3 regions of the Tritonibacter sp. SIMBA_163 genome follow, and region 1 is predicted to be linked to each of the others. Evidence: riboswitches for the same ligand, from Rfam matches in the RefSeq annotation. Region 1 holds a riboswitch; each other region holds the start of a gene.

Region 1 (7,794 bases):
GGACTTATACAGCAAACCTTCGGGATCGCGGCCATCCTCCAGCGTCGTGGCGATTCCGATGGACGCACCGACCCGCAGCGAGACCTCCTCAAGATCAATCGGCTCGATGATTTCAGCATGCATACGCTCGGCAAAGCTCAGCACTTCTTCGATACGGCGAAAGCCCTCTTTTATGGCCACAAACTCGTCGCCCCCAATTCGGGTAAGATACTCCCCCTCGCTCAGCTGCCGGGTCAGGCGTTGCGAGACCTGCATCAGCACGGTATCGCCAACAGCATGGCCATAGACATCATTCACCTCCTTAAAGAGGTCGAGATCGATGGTCATGATGGCAACCCGTGCGACTTCGTTCTCGTTCAGCCGGAGTTTGAGGGCTTCCAGCCTGCGGGTAAGCCACATGCGATTGCGCAAGCCGGTCAGCGGATCATGCATCGCCGCAAGTTGCAGCTGATTGCGGGTCTCGTCCTCCATATTCACCTCGATGCTGGCGGAGGCGACCGCAATCAGCAGGATGATCCCGGTGACACCGAAGATAAGCATCGCCATTGCCGCTTCAGACATGGCCTTTGGCGGCACCTCGACAGCAGAATCCAGACGTATTTCGATCGCGCTCATGCCGGTGAAATGCATGAGACAGATCGCAACGCACATCAGCAGCGCAGGCAAAATCCGCCCGCGCAATCCGCTCCGCTGTCTGGCGATCCCCCAATAGGACGCCGCCCCGAACCCGATGCCCAGAAGCACTGACACCACGACAGTTCCCAAGCGCCAGTCGATGGTGCCGGGCAGCTGATAGGCCTGCATCCCCACGTAGTGCATCGCCGAGACTGTCAGCCCGAAAATCGCGCCCGCCAAGATCGGTCCAACCGCACCGCGCGCGAAGGCGAGCCCCGCGTTGGCGGCTAGCGAGCCAAGCACTCCGACTAGAAGCGACACCCCGGTCAGTACCGGCTCATATGCGTGGTCATAGCCCGGCTCATAGGCCAGCATCGCGATGAAGTGGGTCGACCAGATCGTGGCACCCGTGACCAAGCCGGCCAAGGGCAGCTGCACCAGACGCCGTTTTCCGGTCCATTGGGTCAACCGTGTCGACATATGCGCGGACAGGGCCGAGCCGACGATACAGATCAGGGCCGCGACCGCGACAAGACCATAGTGGTGTTCCTGCGTGATGCAGTCCAACAAGCGGTACATTTGTGTTTCCTCAGGCCGTGCCGTCCATGCTCCGACCCTGAGGTACGCTCCTTAACAAATGTTCTAATCGGTTGTGGAAAGGCGTAAAAAATGCATACAAATATAGTCTTTTTCAGCCACAAATTGGCCTAGGGTCAGAGCCCCGAGGTTTGCTCTCACAAATATACTGATCGGTCCAAGCGCAGGCGGCCCTGCTGGTCCAGGTGTTTTCTTTTGCACATCAAGCAGATCGGGCCCGACGCTCTTCGGTCTGCCTTGCAAATTCGGCCACGCGCGTGCGGAATTTGCGGTTAAGCTTATTACGCGCCAGTTTTAGCGATTGCAGCAGCAGACGTGCCGCCAGGGTCTTGGGCTTAAGATCCACCCGGACGGTCATCCGCGTCCGTTGCGCAGACAGCGCCATCAAGTCCACCTTCAGATCACCGCTCATGCCGTTCCCGACCGCTGCAAAGGAAATCGTGTTTGGAACGTCGTAGTCGGCGACATCAATCCGTACCCGGCGTTCTGACCCGCGAAAGTTAAAAGTGACATCCCAGTACAACCCGTCGCGTGGCGCCGCAGTGTCGCCATGGCGTTGCACATCAACACCACGCCGAATCGCGGAGCGTTCGAAGCTTTCAAAATCCGAAATTGCCACGAACAGGTCCTGGATCGGGCAATCTGTGTCTTCTTTGGTTTCGAAATGCATAAGCGATGGAGCTCCGTAGCGTTACAACCAGCCGCAAGTGCGACCGCCGGACATTCCTAAACTATGTCGGTTACCCGAGTGTGTCCGCAACCCAGTTTTCCAATAGAAACCCCGCAATTGCACCTTTGCGTGGCGCGCGCACTTTTGGATGGTCGCCGGCGATCGCATCCATGACCTCCTGACGGGTCAACCAGATCGCATCTTCGATTTCTGACGGATCAATGGCGATTTCATCATTCAGGGCAACGCCGTGACAGCCGAACATCAATGACATTGGAAATGCCCACGGCTGGCTTGCAAGATACCCGACGTCGCCAACCTGGATGCCGGATTCTTCCAGAACCTCGCGCCGCACGGCGGCCTCCAGCGTCTCCCCCGGCTCGACGAACCCTGCCAGAAGCGAATACATCCCTTCTGGCCAGCCAGGTGAGCGGCCCAGCAACACGCTATCCCCCCGCGTGATCAGCATGATCACCACGGGATCAGTGCGCGGGAAATGGGCTGCGCCACAACTTGGACACCGACGCTGCCACCCGGCTTGCTCGATCCGGCTGGCCGCACCGCAGCAGGCGCAAAACCCGTGTGTTGCATGCCAACCCAGCAAGGCCTTCGCGGTCGCCGCCAGCTCCGCCTGTCGCGGTGTAAGCCGTGTCATCACGGCCCGCAGCTCTGCAAAAACATGGGTCGATGGCAAATCGGGGTGACGCTGTTCGCTGGGATCGAGAAACGTATCAAGCGTAGACAAGTCGGCTTCTTCCGGCTCCCATTCTCCCAGATCGAGGGCAAAATACCCCGCGGCCTGCGCACCGCGCCCGAGAAAGATTGCCTCTGCCCGCCGCTGCGCCACCAGCGGGTGGCTGGTTGGCAGAAACGCTAGCCCCGCCGCATGATCCTGTCCGGTATCATGCAGGCAAAGCGGCTTGCCCCGCCACAGGAGTACAACCAACGCCTCCGCTGTCGACCATATCCGATCCAGCTCTTCGGGAACGGTCCGCAGATGGGCTGCGCGATCCAGGCCGCTACCGCCGAATGTGACTTGCTCTGCCCGTTTCATACCTGCCTCGCTGTTTGCATGTCACACCGGGTTCTCGCGCCCTGCCTCGATGCGGGCGACGGCGACAACACGGTGTTTTACACAGGCGATGCCGCATTCCCCGAAGCGACTCAAGCAAAAATGCCACGCTTCACAAAAACTCGAAAAAAGCGCGACGTGAGGGTTCCGCGCAACGCTTAAGCCTGCTCTTCTCGACGTTAACTAATTCGAGAAGCCCCGGAACGCCCCGGACATGGTGGCAAACGGTGCCGACGACTGGCGATGAATGGCGCATGATGACTGGATCCGACCAAGGCCCCACAGGGACGAATGGGGCCGATGAAGACGTGACAGAGGTGCCAGCGCGCCTCCGATTGCTTGCGACGTCTGATGTACACAGTCACCTCCTTGGCCATGATTATTATGCGGACACCCCTCATCCGGGCATCGGTCTGAGCCGGACTGGAAGTCTGATCGCCCAGGCGCGTGCCGAAGTGGCGGCAGAAGGCGGCATCGACTTGCTTGTCGACAATGGCGATTGGCTTCAGGGCTCACCACTGGCGGAAACTGATGCCGCAAACCCCGACGCACCTCCGCCTGCCATCCACGCATTTGATATACTGCGCTATGATGCAGTCGGACTGGGAAATCACGAGTTCAATTTTGGCCTCGACACGCTGAACCGCGCATTGCGCGCGCTGCCGTGCCCTGCGATTTGCAGCAACGTACACCCCTGCGCGCCTGACGTTGCATTGCATGTGAAACCGCACCTGATCCTGTCGCGCCGTATTCCGGGCGCTGCGGCGGATGCGCCCGAGGTGCGCGTCGGCCTGTTCTCCGTCCTGCCACCGCAAACCCTGTTGTGGGATGCCGACCACCTCGCAGGGCGTGTGCGCATCGACGATATGGTCGACAGCGCCCGCGCTGCCATTGCAACGCTTCGTTCAGCGGGCGCTGACGTGGTGATCGCCTTGGCGCATACCGGGCTTGCGGCAGCCCAGGCCGCGCCCGGAATGGAGAACGCCCTGCGCCCGCTCTCACACTTGCCAGGCCTCGATGCTGCGGTCGGCGGGCACACGCATCTGCTGCTGCCTTCGGCCAATGGTTCCGAGGACGGATTGGGCGTGCCTGTTGTGATGCCCGGCTCCAGCGGCTCTCACCTCGGCGTGGTGGATCTGTTTCTGGAGCAGACCGCGGACGGCTGGCAGGTGCAGCATGCGACCTGTGACCTGCGCGCGGTGAGCACCCGCTCGTCAAAAGGTCTGCAGCCGCTCGTACCCGAAGCGCCAGAGATGGTCGCAGGCCTTGCCACGGCGCACACCCGCACCCGCGCCGATATGGCAACCCCGGTTGGAACCTTGTCAAAGCCGCATCATTCCTACTTCACCTTCTTTGGAGAGGATCGGGCTCTGGCGTTGACGGCACAAGCGCAGGCCGCTGCGGTTCGCCCATTTCTCGAAGCTTCACCGCATGCTGAGCTGCCGCTTCTTTCCGCTGTGGCACCGGCGAAATTCGGCGGGCGGGCCGGGCCGCTTAACTATACGCATGTGCCCGCTGGCAAGGTGTCCCGACGCCATGTCGCCGACATTTATATCTACCCGAACGAGCTGCGCTGCGTGATTGTCAACGGTGCCCAGCTGACGGACTGGCTGGAAATGTCGGCCGGGCTGTTCAATCAGCTGACCCCGGATATGCCAGGGACCCTGCTGGCCAACCCGGATCGTGCGGGACATAATTTCGATGTGATTTTTGGGCTGGAGTATGAGATCGACCCAACCGCCCCCGCGCGTTTTGATGCGGACGGGCGACCGGTCAGCGATGCGCCGGGACGTGTCAGGGACCTGCGCTGGAATGGGGCACCCCTGCGACAGGACCAACTGTTTGCCGTTGCCTACAACAGCTATCGCAGCAGTGGCGGGGGCAACTTCCGCATGCTGGAGGACGCTCCGACCTTGCAACTTGCGCCGATGATGATCCGGGATGCGGTCACGGCCTATGTGACCGGTGCAGTGCAAAAGGACCCGCTGGCAACACTTCCCTACCCCTGGCAGCTCCGTCCTGACCTAGGGGTGCAGGCGGTCGCCATCACCGGCCCCGGCGCACGCAGTTTCCTCTACGAGTTGCCGGACCACGTCGCCGCCAGCGCCACGGCAATGGAAAGCGGCTTCCTGTCGCTGACCCTGGATCTCTGAACGGACACGGCAGACCTGCCAGGAATCCCACGGCGCCGGGTTGTCATCATTCCATCATTTCCCTATATCGGGATTCGAGGGGTTGGCGCGGGCAAGCGCCTCGCCAACCTGGTCAGGTCCGGAAGGAAGCAGCCACAACGAGCCCCGCTTGGGTCGATGTCCAACCTCTCACTTCACGAAGCCCCGCCATTGGCGGGGTTTTGTGTTTAGAAGACCCCGCCGTATCTCTCGCCCGCCTGCGTGCGAGTATTATGCAGCTGCAGCGATAACATCGTTGACGACTCGGCGGGCAGCTCGCTACCCATATTGGTGATGGTTTCCAGCCGGCCCGCTTTGGCTGTTTGGAATGAAAAGGGAACATGGTGAGGCGACGGGTAACAGACCCAGACCCAAGTCCATGACTGCCCCCGCAACTGTAAGCGGCGAGCAACCCGGTATGACCACTGGTTCCAGAGGCCAAGGCGGCCAGTTGGACCGGGAAGGACCGGCACGCAGCGACCCGCAAGTCAGGAGACCTGCCATCACCGAAAGAACCTGAAACCGGGCGGGGTGTCCTGGATGAGGTCTGATGGCACGCCGCAGGTTCACTGCATCCCCGCTGCCAACGGTCTCTCCTGCCGCACCGCCCCGACATGATACTTTGTGCGGAGGGCACTTTGATGGAAAATCCCGAACAGACACATGATTTTGTGGCGACAACCTGTATGCATCTGGGCCGCCCCTGCCCGGCGGCAGAGCGTATGTTGCGTGCCCTTGCCGGAGCGCTTGACCGCGCACGGGCCGTCACCCGTGACGATTTTGAGATTTCGGGCGATAGCCAGCTCGACGGCTGTGAAAAAGCCTGTCCGGCGCGGTTCGCCGCCAGTCATGATCGCATCCGGGTGTTCTGTGATGTCTCAGCGACCACCGAGACCGAAACACTGGACCGGTTTGCCGATGCCATGCTGTCGCCGGACATGGCCGATCTGTCGGCCCGCAGTGCGGCAGAGGTGCCGCGCGCCTTTGGTGAAGCCCGGCCCCTCAGCCTGACACGCGCCGAAACCATTGTGCCGATGTAGCCTCCCGCGACCCGGCCAGAGCGCCTGCCGCTCCACGCGAACATCCAGCCCTGCCGATCAGCTAGAGCTGCCATCGCGCGACTAAGGGGCGCTGCGAAGCCCTTGGGCCCAGATCAACTGCGCATCGGTTTCCACAGCGCAGGGGCGCTGCGCCCGCAATCGTGCCAATGCGGCATCCGGGCGCTCCCCGCTCTCGATCATCAATCGCAAGGCAACCATACCGGAGCGCCCGCAGCCGCCCCTGCAATGCACCAGCACTCGACCGCCACCTGACATCGCCTGACGCGCCAACGCGCTGACATCGGCCCAGCGATCCTGCATGTCGTCGCCAGGGGTTTGAAAATCATCCACAGGCAAGTGGAACCAACGACTGCCGAGCCCCTGAAGATCGCTGCCGATATTCTCGACCCCCAGGATGACGTGCTCCACGCGGGTGGTCATCGAGATTACGATCGAGGGTTTCCATTCTCCGATCAGTCGAAGATCACCAGCGTAATCGCCCCCTGCCCCAGGTGCCTGGCTGAGCGCAAGAATGCCGTCACCAATCGACAGCGCATGAAGCACAAGAGGTTGCGCAGCCGGGTGCGGCTGCAGTTCAGAAGCACTCACCATTTAATCTCCCCCCCGGGAGGCGCGACCCTAAACCCGCGATACAGTACAAGATACCATAGCCTCGGCAAGCAGCTGATCGGTAGCCTTTTTTGCACGCGGCCAGATTCACCCTGCTCAGTGTGCGCCTTGTAACACGCAGGCCGCGCAACAGCGGTGGACGAAGCGCGCGGTGCCGCTTAGTTTGCACGGGATCATTTCGGCGCCGTCCACGAATCCGGGCAGCGCCCCTCAAAGACCATCCGAAAGGCCCTCATGAGCGAGCATAGCCCCGAGACCGCCCCCGCCCCGCAAGGCGGACAATATCAGGTTCTGGCACGCAAGTACCGGCCCGAGACCTTTGCCGATCTGGTTGGTCAGGACGCCATGGTGCGCACGCTGAAGAACGCCTTTGCCGCGGATCGGATCGCTCAGGCCTTCATCATGACCGGCATTCGCGGCACCGGCAAAACCACCACCGCGCGGATCATCGCCAAAGGCATGAACTGTATCGGCGAGGACGGTACCGGCGGCCCCACCACGGAGCCTTGTGGCAAATGCGAGCATTGCCTGGCGATCATGGAGGGGCGCCATGTGGACGTGATGGAGATGGACGCCGCCTCGCGCACCGGGGTTGGCGACATCCGCGAGATCATTGACAGTGTGGCGTATCGTGCGGCGTCGGCCCGCTACAAAATCTACATCATCGATGAGGTGCACATGCTGTCGACCTCCGCCTTCAACGCGCTGTTGAAGACGCTGGAGGAGCCGCCGGCGCATGTGAAATTCATCTTTGCCACCACCGAGATCCGCAAGGTGCCGGTGACGGTGCTGTCGCGCTGTCAGCGATTTGACCTGCGCCGGATCGAGCCGGAGGTGATGATCGCGCTGCTGCGCAAGATCGCCGGGGCCGAGAGTGCCGAAATCGCCGAGGATGCGCTGGCGCTGATCACCCGCGCCGCCGAAGGCTCGGCCCGCGATGCGACCTCGCTTCTGGATCAGGCGATCAGCCATGGTGCGGGTGAGACGACGGCGGAGCAG
Region 2 (7,794 bases), on a different contig from region 1:
GAGCGCCGCCGCGAGACCACCGCCGGGGCCTTTGATCTCGGGGATGTGGACGCGCCGGTTGTGGCCGCCATCGAGGCTGTGGGCCAGGGCCTGCCGCAAGCATCAGGGCTGCCGGACGATCTCTTCGCCAGCGACGGTCAGATCACCAAGCGGCCGATCCGCGCACTCACTCTTTCTGCCCTCGCACCGCGCGCGGATGAGCATCTGTGGGACATTGGCGGCGGATCCGGGTCGGTCTCGGTCGAATGGTGCCTTGCCGCGCGCGGCGCATCCGCAACCACATTCGAGGCGCGCGCCGACCGATTGGTCAACATCCGCCGCAACGCCGACGGTTTCGGCCTCGCGCATCGCCTGACCGCCATCGAGGGCCGCGCGCCGGAGGTGCTGCAGGGCCAGTCGCTGCCCGACTGCGTGTTCATCGGCGGCGGCGGCACGCAGCCGCTGCTGGACCACCTTTGGCAAATCCTGCCGCAGGGCACCCGCCTCGTCGCCAATGGCGTGACGCTGGAAACCGAGAGTCTGCTGATGCAGGCGCAGGCGCAGTGGGGCGGGCATCTGCTAAAGGCCGAAATTGCCGAAGCGGCGCCGCTTGGGAGCATGCGCGGCTGGGAGCGGGCGCGTCCGGTGATCCAATGGAGCGTCACCCGATGATCGTCGCCGGTTTTGGCTTTGCAGATCGGGCCACCACGGCGAGCCTTGTCGAGGCGCTCGCCGCCCTGTCCCGGCGCCCCGACCGGCTCGCCACCCTGCGCGCCAAGGCGGATAAAGCGCTGTTCCGGGACTTTGCAACGGCACAGGAGCTGCCGGTGATCCCCCTCGACGAGGCTCAGATTTCGAGTATTGAGACCCCGACCCATTCACCGCGCATCGCCGCGCGGTTCCACACCGGATCGGTGGCCGAGGCCGCAGCGCTTGTCGCGGCAGGCCCAGGCGCACGGCTGATCCAGACGAGATATGTGACCACGGACGGGCTTGCCACCGTGGCCCTTGCGGAGACGATTGAGAGATGACCGTACACTTCATTGGCGCCGGACCCGGCGCGGCGGACCTGATCACCCTGCGCGGACGCGACCTGATCGCCGCCTGCCCGGTGTGCCTCTATGCGGGCTCCCTGGTGCCCGAGGCGCTGCTGCAACATTGCCCAGACGGCGCAAAGATCATCAACACCGCGCCGCTGTCGCTGGACGAGATCATGGCAGAGATCGCGATCGCCCATGCGGCCGGTCAAGACGTGGCGCGGCTGCATTCCGGGGATCTGTCGGTCTGGTCGGCGATGGGCGAGCAGCTGCGCCGCCTGCGCGATCTGGGCATTCCCCATGACATCACCCCCGGCGTGCCCGCCTTTGCCGCCGCAGCCGCCGCTCTGGGCACCGAGCTGACCCTGCCCGGCGTGGCGCAATCGCTGGTGCTGACGCGCACATCCGGGCGGGCCTCTGCCATGCCCGAGGGTGAAACACTGGAGAATTTTGCCGCCACCGGTGCCACATTGGCCATTCACCTATCGGTGCATGTGCTGGATGACGTAGTGGCGCGGCTATCGCCTGCCTATGGATCCGACTGTCCGGTGGCGATCGTCTGGCGGGCGACCTGGCCGGATCAAAAGATCCTCAAGGCGACGCTGGGTTCTGTCATTGAGGCCACCGAAGGTGCGCGCGGGCGCACCGCGCTGATCCTGGTGGGGCCTGCCCTGGGCGCCGAGGATTTTGCCGAAAGCTGCCTCTATGGTGCGGACTATGACCGCCGCTACCGCCCACAGAGTGCCGACAGCCCGTGGTCCGAATGGAGCGAAGCGGATGAGTGATCGCTTGATCTATCACACCGAGGACAGCGCCCGAGCCTGGGTGGGTGCGCAAGCGTCCTCCCGGGGGGAGGCTCGGACGCTGTCCGGTCCGCGGACCGGACAAGAGTTCTCTGCAAATGAGGTAGCCCGATGACCAATTTCCCCAAAGGCCTGATGATCTCTGCCCCCTCTTCCGGCACCGGCAAGACCACGGTGATGCTGGGCCTGTTGCGCGCATTGGCCGAGGACGGCCTCACGGTGCAGCCCTTCAAGAGCGGACCGGACTATATCGACCCTGCCTTTCACCTCGCCGCTGCCGGGCGCGCGTCCTTCAACCTTGATACCTGGGCAATGGACAGCGGGCTGCTCGATGCCGTCACCACCCAGGCCACTGGCGCGGATATCTGCATCGGCGAAGGCTCCATGGGGCTGTACGACGGCGTTGCCACCCGCGGGCAATCGGGCTTTGGCTCCTCGGCCGAGACCGCGCTGCGCATGGGCTGGCCGGTGGTGCTGGTGATCGACGTGGGCGGGCAGGCGCAATCTGCTGCCGCCACCGCGCTTGGGTTCAAGATGTACAACCCCGACCTGCCCTTTGCCGGGGTAATCCTGAACCGGGTGGCCAGTCCGCGCCACGAACGGCTGACCCGGCTGGGGATGGAGCGCGCGGGCGTCAAGGTGCTGGGCGCCCTGCCCCGGCGCGGCGATCTTACGCTGCCCGAACGCCACCTCGGCCTCATTCAGGCGGTGGAGCATCCCGATCTTGAGGCGGCGATTGCGGGCTACGCGGCTTTCCTGCGCGACAACGTCGACCTTGACGCGATCCGCGCGGTGGCCAGCACAGCTGCGGCCCCTGCCCCGCGGGCCTTGCCAAAACCGCCAGCACAGCGGATCGCGCTGGCGCGGGATGCGGCGTTTTCCTTCACCTATCCGCATCTGCTGGAAGGCTGGCGCGCCGCCGGAGCCGAGATCCTGCCATTTTCGCCCCTGAACAACGAACCTCCCGCCCCGGACGCCGATCTGGTCTGGCTGCCCGGCGGCTATCCCGAACTGCACGGCGCGGCGCTGGCGGCGGCGGAGACGTGGCGCGCAGGCCTGCAGAAACATGCGCAGACGAAGCCGGTGCATGGCGAATGCGGCGGTTACATGGCGCTTGGCGCGGCGCTGATCGACAAGGCGGGCGTGCGGCACCAGATGGCCGGGCTCTTGGGGCTGGTCACGTCCTATGAGAAGCGCAAGTTCCACCTCGGCTATCGCCGGGCAGAGCTGCAGGCGGGCATGCCGGGCTTTGACACCGGCGACTTCCTGCGCGGGCATGAGTTCCATTACTCCACCATTCTGGATGAGCCCGACGCACCGCTGGCCCGAGTGATGGACGCGGATGGCAACCCGGTGCCGGAGACCGGTTCGATCAAGGGCAACGTCACCGGCACCTTCTTCCATCTGATCACCGCAGAGCATGAGGGAGAGCGTGCATGAGTGGCTTTGTCAGCTTTGTTTCCTCCGGTCCCGGCGATCCGGAGCTGTTGACGGTGAAGGCCGTAAAACGGCTGGAGGCGGCGGATGCGGTGCTGTTTGACGATCTGTCCTCGGGGCCAATCCTGGACCATGCCCATGCGGATGCGGATCTGGTGGGAGTCGGAAAACGCGCCGGGCGCCCCTCGCCGAAACAGGACCACGTCAGCAAACTGCTGGTGGAATACGCGCAATCCGGCGCCCAGGTCGTGCGGCTGAAATCCGGCGACAGCGGCGTCTTTGGCCGCTTGGAGGAAGAGCTGACCGCCCTGCGCGCCGCTGGCATCAAATACGAGATCATCCCTGGCGTCACCGCCGCCTCGGCCGCAGCAGCGGCGGCGGGCATTCCGCTGACGCGGCGGCTGACCGCGCGGCGGTTGCAGTTCATCACCGGCCATGACGTGACCGGCGGGCTGCCGGATCACATGAACCTCGCCGCCCTTGCCGATCCGGAGGCCACCACCGTGGTCTATATGGGCAAACGCACCTTTGCGTCGATGCTGGCGCTGCTGTTGGACGAAGGCCTGCCACAGGACACGCCAACGCTGGTGGCCCTCGGCGTCTCCACCCCGGCGCAGGAGCTGCACCGCACCACGGTGCAGGCGCTGCCGGATCTGCTGGATTGCATCGACAGCGCCGCGCCGGTGCTGATCCTTTACGGTCCACTGGCGGATGAAGACGCGCCCGCATGACACAGCCGATGCTCACGCTCTGCCGCATTTGCAGCACTGCCGACCCGGACCTGCCAAGGCAGATCTCGGCGGCGCTGACGGCGGCGGGGCTGAGCGCAAGGCTGCAGCAGGTCGACTGCATGTCGGGCTGCGACCGCCCACAGACCCTGGCGATCCGCCAGAGCGGCAAGACCGCCTATCTGTTTGGCGAGATCACATCGGCGGATCTGCCCGATATCCTGACGTTCCTGCGCCTCTATGCCAGCAGCGCCGATGGCACGCTGGCGGATGCAAGGCCGCTGGGTGAGCTGCGGTTCAAGGCCATTGCCCGCATCCCCGCAGAGCTGCCCTGACCGCATCACCACAGGCTATCCGCCCTCCGCAAGCCCCCTGAAGATCACGGAACTGCCGCGAACAGCGCCTCCGGTGGCGTATTCACGCTTGACCGGAGCAAAGCGCGCAAGGCACAACAGATGCATACGGTGTCTGATGATGCAAAGCATCGGGACTGAAACGGGAATGAGGAACGGCGGACCCAATCGCGGCGCCGAAGCCCCAACCGCCCCCGCGACTGTGAGCGGCGAGCGACATTCTGAACCCACTGGCCTGCGTGCCGGGAAGGAGGATGATCGCCGTGACCCGCGAGTCAGGAGACCGACCGTATGGAACGAGAACTTTATGTCTGCCGTCGGGTGTGACGGCACGGAGGACACACACATGACGACCAAGACGCTTACCTCGACCACATCCGTCTCCAGCATCATCCCGGCGCTTTTTGCCATGGTTCTGGGTCTCGGCATCATCACCGTGACCGGCCATGTGCAGGCCTCGACCCTGCATGATGCGGCGCATGACGTGCGCCACGCCACCGGCTTTCCCTGCCACTAAGACCATGCTCACACGTATTCTGACCAGCGCGTTGTTCGCTGGCGCTGCAGCGGGGCTGATCGTCGCCCTGCTGCAGCTTTTCTTCGTGCAGCCGGTGCTGTTGCATGCCGAACTTTATGAAACCGGCGCGCTGGTGCATTTCGGCGGTGATCCCGTCAGTGCCCATCCCGAGCTGCCGGGCCTGTTCGACGAGCCGATGCGCAACCTGCTGAGCATCCTCTTTACCATGCTGACCTACACCGGCTACGCGCTGGTTCTGGTGGCGCTGATGTCGCAGGCGGAGCGTCAGGGCCATGTGGTCACCGCACGCCACGGCATCATCTGGGGGATTGCGGGCTTTGTCGCCTTTCACTTCGCGCCCGGCTTCACCCTGGCCCCCGAAGTACCCGGCGTCGCCGCCGCCGATGTGGGCGCGCGTCAGATCTGGTGGGTGGCCACCGTTGCGACCGCCGGCATTGCCATGTGGCTGATCGCCTTTGGCGGCAATCTGGTGTCCTACGTGGTGGCGGCGCTGTTGCTGATCGCCCCGCATGTGATCGGCGCGCCGGAGCCCGATACGTTCACCGGCCCGGTGCCGACCGAGATCGGGGCGCTGTTTGCCGCGCGGGCCTTTGGCATCGGCATGGCCGCCTGGGTGCTGCTGGGCGCCTTTGCCGCCTATTTCTGGCAGACCGAGTCCGCCCGCGACGCAGCTGCAGCGTGACCCAGAACGCCTGATGATCCCCGCCGCGCACATCGCGCCCGGCGGGGATTTCCATATTGAAGGAAGACCCCATGTCCCGTTCGCTCGCCCTGTTTGCCATCGGTCTTGTCTTTGGCGGCGGCATCGGCTTTGTCACCGCCGCCGGAAATGGCGTGACCTTTGATGGCCACGACCACGGCGACCCCGCCCATCACGGCGGCGGCGGTCAGGCCGAAATGGCCGCACATGATCACTCCGCCATGGTCGATATCGCCGCTGGCCCGGAGGCCCCGGCGCTGGAGATTGCACTGACCCCCGATCCGATGTCGGGCTGGAACCTGCACGCGATGCCGCAGAACTTCCGCTTTGCGCCCGAAAACGCCTCCGGTGCTGATGTGGCGGGCGAAGGCCACGCCCATGTCTATGTCAACGGCGAAAAGATCGGGCGGCTCTATGGCCGCTGGATGCATATCGGCGCGCTGCCCGAGGGTGAGGTGGAAGTGAAGGTCTCGTTGAACTCCAACAGCCACGGGGTTATCGCGGTTGACGGCAGCCCGGTCGAGGCTGCGGTGACCGTGGACACGCGCTGATGGTGCGCTCCTGAGACCATGCCCTTGACCTGCCCCGGACACGGCACCAAGACCGGGGCAGATCTGTCCGCCCATTTATTCTTGAGAGATTGCGCCCCATGCTCCACCTCAGCCTGATCGGTATCGGCACCGGCAACCCCAAGCATCTGACGTTGCAGGCGGTGGAAGCGCTCGGCGCGCAGGATCTGATCCTGATCCCCAACAAGGGTGCAGGTAAGGATGACCTTGCCGGGCTGCGTCAGGCGATCTGCGCCGAGGTGCTGGCGGGGGTCGCGCAGCCGCCGAAGATCGTCGAATTCGACCTGCCGGTGCGAGATCCAGCCACCGCCGACTATCGCCAGCGAGTGGATGACTGGCATGACGCGATTGCCGAGGTATGGCAGGCAGCCATGGCAACACATCTGCCGAAGGGGGGCCGCGTGGGGTTTCTGGTCTGGGGCGATCCGTCGCTCTATGACAGCACCATGCGGATTGCCGAGCGTCTGCGCGCGCGGGTGCGGATGCAAATGCAGGTGATACCGGGCATCACTTCGATCCAGGCGCTGACGGCCGCCCACGGCGTGCCGCTGAACGGCATTGGCGCGCCGGTGCAGATCACCACCGGGCGACGCCTGCGCGATCACGGCTGGCCCGAGGGCTGCGACACGCTGGTGATCATGCTGGACGGGGATTGCTCATTCCAGAGCCTTGAAGTGCCCGAAGAGGTGATGATCCATTGGTCTGCCTATGCGGGCATGGAGAATGAGATCAACATTGCCGGGCGCCTGTCCGAGGTGCAGGCGGAGATCCTCGCCACACGCGCCAGCGCCCGCGCCGATCACGGCTGGATCATGGATATCTACCTGTTACAGCGTCTGACCTAATCACCTGACCTGACCGCTCGCTCGGCCTGGCCGCGACGCGTGTCCTCATCAGCGGGGGCCTCCCGCCCGTCGCTGGCCGTGCCAGAGGCACAACCGCTCCCGTTGGGCATGGCGCCGGACCTGACGGTCCGGCGCCGCAGCCTGTCCGCAGGACAGGCTGCCCGGCCCAACCCCAAGCGGGGTCTTGCGTCAGCAAGGGACTGCGCGGGGGCGGGAGCTTCCCCTGCCCGACCTCCACCGGTCTGCTTTTTTCGGTGCGACACCCCAGGCTCAGGTGCGGCTCAGACAGCGCCCTCCGGCAGGCCATGCACCGCGAGGGACTTGTTGCCGAACCGCTTGTCCTCAGTCACCTCGCGCCCGAACCATTCGGGCGGCACGAAGGCCTCCGCCGCAGCCTCATCGGCGAACTCCACCTCAACCATCTGCAATGGTGCCAGTGTGCCGTCGAAAATGTCGAGCTCATACCCCCAGCCATCCGCCAGCACGCCGGTCCAGCGGGTCTTTTCCAGCCGCCGCCCCTCGGTGCCGGGCCAGAAGGTCTCATAGACCGTCCGGGTGATCTCCGCCTCGCGCTCTTCGCGCACCCGGCCCGCGCCGCCCTTCTGGGTGAGGAAGAACCGTTCCCCCTTCTGGCGCAGGCGCAGTTCGGTGCTGTCCTCCAACGCTGTCAGATAGCCTTGCTTGACCGGTGTCGCCGTGGCTGCGGTCAGATCGGGGTGCTCCGCCACCAGGTACTTCCGTTCGATCTCTTTCATGGCGATCCCTTTGCTCTCACAGCTGTCTTCCCACCCGACACATGGGCGTT
Region 3 (7,794 bases), on a different contig from region 1:
GAGGTCGTGTTTCGCTACGATCCCGATGGCGCGCCAACCGTCGATGTGCCCGCGGTCGCCACCACGCCGGGCCAACGCATTGCAATTTTGGGCGTCAATGGTTCGGGTAAATCGACACTGCTGAAGCTGCTCGCCGGTCTATACACTCCGGAACGGGGCCGCGTGATGATCGATGGCACCGACATGAGCCAGATCGAACCACGCGATCTGCGCCGCCACATCGGGTATCTCGGCCAGGAGGTAAAGCTCTTTGCCGGTACGTTGCGGGACAACCTGAACCTGTCCCTGCTGACACATAGCGATGAACGTGTGATGGAAGCGCTGGAATTCGCGGGCCTCGCCCCCTTCGTGCAGACCCACCCGCGCGGTCTGGACCTGCAAATCGGCGACGGTGGCGCGGGGCTGTCCATCGGCCAACGTCAGGCCGTGGGCTGGGCGCGCTTGCACCTGCAGAACCCTTCGGTTGTCTTGCTGGACGAACCCACAGCGGCGCTTGACCAGACGCTGGAGCGGACGCTGGTGAGCCGGCTGGACGGCTGGCTCGGCAATCGCACCGCGATTATCGCAACCCATCGCATGCCGATCCTGTCCCTGACCAACCGCACCCTGATCCTGCAGGCCGGGCGCATGGTCGTCGACGGGCCGCGAGACGAGGTTCTGGCGCATCTGAACGGCGGGAGCAAAGCGTCATGAGTATCGCAGCCGACATGGATATTCTGGAAGGCACGCATGGGGCCAGCCGCATCATCAAGCTGGTGGCGCTGGTGCTGGTGCTGTTCGTGACCTGGGCCGGGTTTGCATCCGTCGACGAGATCGTGCGCGCAGACGGGCAGATTGTCTCCTCCTCCCGCTCTCAGATCGTGCAGAACCTCGAAGGCGGCATCCTTGCAGAACTCCACGTCCGTCAGGGTGACACCGTTGAGGCCGGTCAGGTGCTGGCAAAGCTTCAGGACACCAAATTCCGCGCGGCCTCGGATGATCTGCAGGACCAGATCGACGCGCTGGAGATCAAGCAATACCGGCTCGAGGCGGAGATCGAGCGCGCCTATTCGTTCGATGTCCCCGAAACATTGGCCGAGCGCTCTCCCTCCATCCTCGCCTCGGAACGTGCATTGCTCAAGGCGCGACAGGGCGATTTCGACAGCCGCCGCAACAGCGCCGAAGAGATCCTGCTGCAGCTGAAGAACGAACTCTCGAACCTACGGTCCCTGCATGAGCAGAAGATCGTCGCCCTGCTTGAAGTCAATGAAGCCAAGAAGAAAGTCAGCGACGCGCAGGCGAAATTCGATGAGATTGGAACGCAGTCAGAGCTGGAGCTTGCGGAAGAATACTCCGACACCCTGCGTCAGCTGACCTCCCTGCGACAAGAACAGCGTCTGGCGCGGGATCAGCTGCAACGAACGGTCATCACATCGCCCATGGCGGGGATCGTCAACAGTCTGGCCGTGACCACGATCGGTGGCGTGGTGCGCCCCGGCGACGAGATTCTGGAAATCATTCCGCTCGGCGAAGAGCTGTTCGTGGAAGCGCGGGTTAAGCCTGAGGACATCGCCAATGTGCAGCGCGGGCAGGATGTGACCATCAAGCTCACGGCCTATGACTACACCATCTATGGTTCACTGCGGGGTAAAGTCGATATCGTCTCGGCGGATACGTTCGAGGATGAACGCGATCCCCGTGCTCCCCCCTACTACCGCGTCACCGTAAAGGTGGATCGCTCCAGTCTCACGGCGCGTCAGCAGCAAATCGAAATTCGTCCGGGGATGCGGGCAACTGCGGAGCTGCAGACCGGCTCCAAGACCATCCTCAGCTACTTGCTCAAACCGCTCTACAAATCACGTGAAGCGTTTCGAGAGCCCTGATCGTCTTAGCTTTGTAACCAACGTGACCTGAAACACGTCAAGCTGCTGGTCCTGTGCGCGCTAGATCCGGACGGAGCAGACAGCCATTCTGGCGTATCGCATCCGGTGGTGGCGTTGGACCCGAGAGCAGGATCAGATCGCGTTTTGCATCATTGTCCGCAACGTGCGGTCAAGAGCGGTGCCGATCGACACCCGGCGGTGCCCCATGGCTGCTTTGGACGAAATGACCGACACGATCTTGGGCGCCTGCCCCGGTCGGATTTCCAGCACCGGCGCGCCGGATGCGCCGAAATCGACCTTGCAGGACATCACCAGGGTTCGGGTGCGACGAGACAGCACTTGGCAGTTCTGCTCTCTGTTGGCCCGTGTGGCGTTCGAGTAGCTGTAGGATAGGACATCGACGTTTGCCCCGCGGTCCGCACGGGCGGACATGGAGAACGGGCGAATGTCATTGCGACTGATCGGGTTGGACAGCCGCAAAACCGCGATATCACTGCCCAGTTGCGCATTTCCACCAGCCCGGAACCGATAACCGGGGTGCACGACCGCCTTGCTGACCGAACGCGCGGCCTTGACCCGAGTGCCATCAAGCCCGGCTTCAAAACGGATGCCGCGCGGGTTCACCCGCCGTCCGGTCTGTGCGTCATAGACGCAATGCGCCGCTGTCAGCACCAAGTTTGACGCAATAAGTGTACCGGTGCACATGTATTTACCGGCTATATTCAGCCGCCCCACGGCTTCCCATCCCGGCAGGCTGCTGGCCCGACGTTCGATTGCCATAGCAGATTCGGACACACCGATAGACAGGCATGCAGCGAGCATCGCAAGCATCAGTCTCATTGTTCCACTCCATTTTCCCACCTCTTCACACTCGTTCAGGCGTGCGGCTGGAATATGGCTGGCCCCTGTTGGCCTTGGACCAAAACGTGGATTGATTGTGTCAGTCTTAACATACCTTAACACCTCAGGTCAGATGGCGTTAAGGATCGCAGAAATGCCAGCGATTACAGGCGAAAAGGTTAACAATTTGGACAAATTGAACCTAACGTACTGCAATTCAAAACAAATTGTAGTGAATTCAGCGCCGATCCCCTCGGATTGTCTCCTGATGTGAGGGTAATATCTTCATAAAATCAGGGCTTGATGGGTGAGAATCTGTCACTTTTGCCACAATCAAAGCAGTTCGCGCCTTTTCGAGAGCTGGCCTATTCGTTAAAATTTGACAGACCATCGCCTGACATGTTGCGCCCCCTCGGCCTTCAGGCGCGCCCCTCGTCACGGGGCATTCTGCCACCTCAGCCACCCGCAGATCTTCTCCGCCCCTGCCCCAGAGGCAGAGCTTGGAGCGCCGAACAGCGCGTTGGCATTTGGTTTTCGATCAGCCTACCGCCCCGCAGGAAAGCGCATTGAGGCCCGTATAGACACCTCAGTCTATATCCTCGCGCGGTCCCGTCCCTGCGGCAATCGCGCGACATCACGGGGCAAGATGTACCCCGAACGTTTGGGGACGATGATCGACGCGGATCCGGCGTCGCTTGCGTCTGTCGCAAGCTTCATGGTGCGAATGACAAACAAGCGAGGCGCGGCGGACGTGGGGATACTCTGCCGCGCTGGCTCCAACCCCTCTTTGACACTCACGACATCAGAGTAGCATCTTGCGCCAAGGCATGAAGGCAGGCGAGCAACTCGTGCTTTCTAAACGGCTTCGACAAGAAGCCATTCATTCCAATCTCGCTACAGGCTTTGACATCGCTTTTCTGAGCGTTTGCCGTCAGAGCGATAATCTTGCTCTTCGTTTGCCCGGTTGCGTCTTCATGCTGTCTGATTTTTTGAACGGTTTCCAAGCCGCCCATGACAGGCATTGAAAGGTCCATCAGTATCAAATCGTATTGGCCAGCGAGATAGGCCTCGAATGCCAAGGCGCCATTTTCCGAAAAATGGAGGTCCGCACCGGAGTCCCTCAACATTTTCTCCACGACCAGTTGATTTGTCTTATTATCCTCAGCCACGAGTATCCTCATTCCGCGCAGCTCTTCCCGCGCCTCTTCTGCCAGGGCAACCGGATCAGCGTTTGTCTTTGCTACAAGCAGAGCGGGTGAGGCCGCTTCCTCTTCCGCGAGAGCCCCGTCGTCACTCAAAGACCCAGGCGTCAAATCAAGCCGAACTGTGAAGGTAGACCCTTCGCCAAACTGCGATTTGACCGTGATATCGCCGCCCATGCGCTCGACAAGTGCTTTGGAAATCGCGAGCCCAAGTCCCGTGCCTTCCGCGCGCGTTTTTGGCGAACCATCCGCCTGCTCAAAGGCAGAGAATATGCTATGAAGTTTGCGCTCTTCAATTCCGCATCCAGTGTCCGCAACCTCAACGCAAAGCGGGCATGTCAGTGCCTGCGGGGTCTCGGAAATCGTGATCGAAACATATCCCTCATCGGTGAACTTGATCGCATTGCCTATCAGGTTCAGCAACACTTGCCGAACTTTGGTGACATCCCCGAAGAATATGGATGACACATCCTCGGGGTAGTTCACCCGAAAGTCCAACCCCTTATATGCCGCCTTGGCCGACAAGAGCACTGCGACGTCTTCAACTAAGTTACGAAGTGAGAACAATTCGGGCTGCAGTTCGATTTTTTCAGATTTTATCTGTGAAAAATCCAAAACATCATTGACGATCTTAAGTAACGCATTTGCAGAATTGAAAATTGTATTCGCAAAGAGCGACTGCTCCTGATCCAGATCTGTTTCTTGCAGCAATTCACAAATTCCCAGGATCCCATTCATTGGAGTTCTGATTTCGTGACTCATATTGGCAAGAAATCTCTCCTTGGCCTTGTTCGCTTGCTCCGCCTTCTCTTTGGCGATCCGCGTTAGTTCCAAAGCAACATCGCGTTCACGTTCAGAGGTGATGTCTTCGACGGACCCCACCAGATGAGTAAGCTTCCCCGCTTCGTCAAAAACCGGGGTCATCGTGTTACGAATATACTGCGTACCCAGAACGGCGGGCAAATTTATCTCATATGTCGTGGCCTTGGCCGTCCGCACCACATTCTGCTGCACTGCAAGGGCACGTGCACCAGTGGAGCCGCCAAATATCTCCAAAGCGGATTTCCCGAACCAGCCGCTTTCGGGAAGCTGTGCGATTTCCCGCGACCGTTTGTTGATCGCTATATATCGGGGGATCTGGTCGTCACCGACTTCCAAAACGATTACCGCCATGCCTATAGCATCCAATATGGCATAGAGTTCGTTCACTTGCAGTCGTTTCACGCGTTTGTCCCTTTGTGCAGGAGAGCACCTACCGCAGTATGCCGGGGGCAACATCTAACCGAGCATATCCTAGTACCGAGTTTCTCTAAACCAAAATTGAACATGGAGGTCTTCCGGAGGTTCAAATGCGCTGAATTGCGCAGCCTTGGGCATGACGACATCCGCCTGCATCCCTGCCAGCGCCCAGACCCTCGCGATGAGGGATGCCGTCGGCAAAGAGACAAGAACGCCGGAGGGGATTGCCTACGGCCCCTGCCAAGGTGCGACGGCGCAGATAGCGTCGGTCTGATGTACTGGCGGCACAATAAATGACATTCTCCGAGCTTTCCCGGACGGAACACCGCCCGGCCCGTCGGCCCGCCGCCAGCGAACCTGTCACCATGAGAGCCTTTCATCGCACCGACGCGACATGCTAAACTTTTGTGGACGCGAGATGTGGAGGCGCAAGATGACGACGGTGACAGGGGGCTGCCTGTGTGGAAGTGTCCAGATCACAGCAGTCGGACCGCCGTTGCGCGTTGGCATGTGCCACTGTCTCGACTGCCGCAAGCATCACGGTGCGGTCTTTTACTGCGCCGCAGTATTTTTGCAGCAAAACGTGACCGTCAGCGGTGATCTGCGCCACTATCAGGAGCGGTACTTCTGCCCTACATGTGGATCCTCCGTTTTTGCCAAAAGCGGCGATGAGATAGAAGTGCATCTGGGCGCCTTGGATAAGCCGGACATGTTTGCGCCAGAGTATGAACTCTGGGTGCAGCGGCGTGAAAGCTGGCTTCCTGCGCTCGACGGCCGCCCGCAACACGATCAAAACCGGCACCAAGAAGACTAGCGCGCAGCTATCCACATGCCTCTGTGGAAAACTTCCCTGAAGAAACCATACACCATATATTGACCATTTGCTGGATCTGCATCAATATCGTGTTGCTTTGGTTCTTGTGAGGCGACTCGCAAGCAATGAGGGAAATCGGTGAAAAACCGACGCTGCCCCCGCAACTGTAAGCGGCAAGTCCACCCTGGGCCACTGATGCGCACTACGCATTGGGAAGGCGGGATTGGGCATTTGAGCCGTGAAGCCAGGAGACCTGCCAAAGCAGACAACGACGACCGCGGCGGAGGGCCCGGACGCGTGACACGGTGCTGTTTCGGCGCCGGGTTCCGTGTCCCCTTTCGTCCAAGCAGACAAAACCTGAGGGACCCTTTGCCGATGAGCATCACCGTCTATTCCAAACCCGCCTGTGTGCAATGCACCGCCACCACCCGCGCACTCGAGGCGAAGGGGATTTCTTTCGACGTGATCGATCTGACCGAAGATGCTGCCGCAATGGAAATGGTACAGGGCCTTGGTTACCGTCAGGCCCCTGTGGTTGTCGCTGGCCAAGAGCACTGGGCCGGGTTTCGCCCCGACCTGATCGGCCGTCTGGCCTGATCCGGCGCTGATCGGATGGCCGGGCTCGTCTTTTTCTCTTCACGATCGGGCAACACGGCCCGATTGGTGGAGCGCCTCGGGCTGGAGGCTCTGCGGCTGCCGCAGGCAGGGCCGCCGCCTGAGCTGGACGCGCCTTTTGTACTGGTGTCTCCGACCTTCGCCGACGGCGAAGGGCGCGGCGCAGTGCCCAAGCCGGTCATTCGGCTTTTGAACAACACACGCAATCGCGCCTTCCTGCGGGGCGTGATCGCGGGAGGCAACCGCAACTTTGGTGCGACCTTTGCCCTTGCCGGTGAGGTCATCGCACGCAAGTGCAGCGTCCCCGTTCTCTACCGCTTTGAACTGGCGGGAACCGAAACAGACATTACCCGCATCCGCGCGGGCCTTGCCCGGTTCTGGGCAGCACAGGAGAGCCAGACATGCTTGACGCAAGCGTAACCGCCGATCTCGACTATCATGCCCTGAACGCGATGCTGAACCTCTATGATGATGAGGGGAAGATCCAGTTTGACGCCGACCGCATGGCGGCACGGCAATATTTCCTGCAGCATGTGAACCAGAACACCGTTTTCTTTCATTCGCTGGAGGAAAAGCTGTCCTATCTGGTCAAGGAAGGCTTCTATGAAGCGGCTGTGCTCGATCAATACGAGCGCAGTTTCCTCCACCAGATCTGGGACGCGGCCTTTGCCAAGAAATTCCGGTTCCCGAGCTTTCTGGGGGCGTTCAAATACTACACCTCCTACACGTTGAAGACCCGTGACGGGCAGCGCTATCTGGAGCGCTACGAAGACCGGGTGGTGATGAACGCGCTGACGCTGGCGCGCGGTGATGCTGCGCTGGCGATGCAGCTGATGGGCGAGATCATCGACGGCCGGTTCCAGCCTGCCACGCCGACCTTTCTGAATGCCGGCAAGACGGCGCGGGGCGAGTTCGTCTCCTGCTTCCTGTTGCGGCTGGAAGACAACATGGAAAGCATCGGGCGCGGCATCAACTCCGCCCTGCAGCTCAGCAAACGCGGCGGTGGCGTGGCCCTGATGCTGACCAACATTCGCGAGCATGGCGCCCCGATCAAGGGGATCGAGAACCAGTCTTCCGGGGTGATCCCGGTGATGAAACTGCTGGAAGACAGTTTCTCCTACGCCAACCAGCTGGGCGCACGTCAGGGCGCAGGCGCGGTCTATCTGAACGCCCACCACCCGGACATCCTGCGCTTCCTCGACACCAAGCGCGAGAACGCCGA

Evidence for each region. Region 1 has a riboswitch for cobalamin ahead of R0J92_RS07460 (hypothetical protein). Riboswitches for the same ligand answer to the same signal wherever they lie in the genome.
Region 2: linked by a shared signal. The riboswitch ahead of R0J92_RS01265 (CbtB domain-containing protein) and the one ahead of R0J92_RS07460 (hypothetical protein) in region 1 are both predicted to bind cobalamin.
Region 3: linked by a shared signal. The riboswitch ahead of nrdH (glutaredoxin-like protein NrdH) and the one ahead of R0J92_RS07460 (hypothetical protein) in region 1 are both predicted to bind cobalamin.

Annotation. Positions count from the first base shown of each region.
Region 1 covers NZ_JAWJBP010000003.1:113,106-120,899, reverse strand. The annotation lists gene R0J92_RS07485 (putative bifunctional diguanylate cyclase/phosphodiesterase) at 1-1,194, opposite strand, end outside; gene R0J92_RS07480 (SRPBCC family protein) at 1,415-1,882, opposite strand; gene nudC (NAD(+) diphosphatase) at 1,953-2,936, opposite strand; gene R0J92_RS07470 (5'-nucleotidase C-terminal domain-containing protein) at 3,209-5,107, shown strand; RNA gene ffs (signal recognition particle sRNA small type) at 5,183-5,281, shown strand; cobalamin riboswitch at 5,404-5,645, shown strand; gene R0J92_RS07460 (hypothetical protein) at 5,767-6,165, shown strand; gene R0J92_RS07455 (dual specificity protein phosphatase family protein) at 6,247-6,777, opposite strand; gene R0J92_RS07450 (DNA polymerase III subunit gamma/tau) at 7,030-7,794, shown strand, end outside.
Region 2 covers NZ_JAWJBP010000001.1:282,322-290,115, reverse strand. The annotation lists gene cbiE (precorrin-6y C5,15-methyltransferase (decarboxylating) subunit CbiE) at 1-651, shown strand, start outside; gene R0J92_RS01290 (cobalamin biosynthesis protein) at 648-1,010, shown strand; gene cobM (precorrin-4 C(11)-methyltransferase) at 1,007-1,801, shown strand; gene R0J92_RS01280 (cobyrinate a,c-diamide synthase) at 1,931-3,259, shown strand; gene cobA (uroporphyrinogen-III C-methyltransferase) at 3,256-3,987, shown strand; gene R0J92_RS01270 (DUF1636 family protein) at 3,984-4,319, shown strand; cobalamin riboswitch at 4,430-4,644, shown strand; gene R0J92_RS01265 (CbtB domain-containing protein) at 4,684-4,854, shown strand; gene R0J92_RS01260 (CbtA family protein) at 4,859-5,557, shown strand; gene R0J92_RS01255 (hypothetical protein) at 5,629-6,126, shown strand; gene cobF (precorrin-6A synthase (deacetylating)) at 6,225-6,989, shown strand; gene R0J92_RS01245 (CYTH domain-containing protein) at 7,271-7,744, opposite strand; gene R0J92_RS01240 (ParA family protein) at 7,741-7,794, opposite strand, start outside.
Region 3 covers NZ_JAWJBP010000014.1:18,480-26,273, forward strand. The annotation lists gene R0J92_RS16670 (ATP-binding cassette domain-containing protein) at 1-693, shown strand, start outside; gene R0J92_RS16675 (HlyD family type I secretion periplasmic adaptor subunit) at 690-1,862, shown strand; gene R0J92_RS16680 (trypsin-like serine peptidase) at 1,995-2,702, opposite strand; gene R0J92_RS16685 (ATP-binding protein) at 3,497-5,128, opposite strand; gene R0J92_RS16690 (GFA family protein) at 5,577-5,957, shown strand; cobalamin riboswitch at 6,039-6,233, shown strand; gene nrdH (glutaredoxin-like protein NrdH) at 6,333-6,554, shown strand; gene nrdI (class Ib ribonucleoside-diphosphate reductase assembly flavoprotein NrdI) at 6,570-6,992, shown strand; gene nrdE (class 1b ribonucleoside-diphosphate reductase subunit alpha) at 6,974-7,794, shown strand, end outside.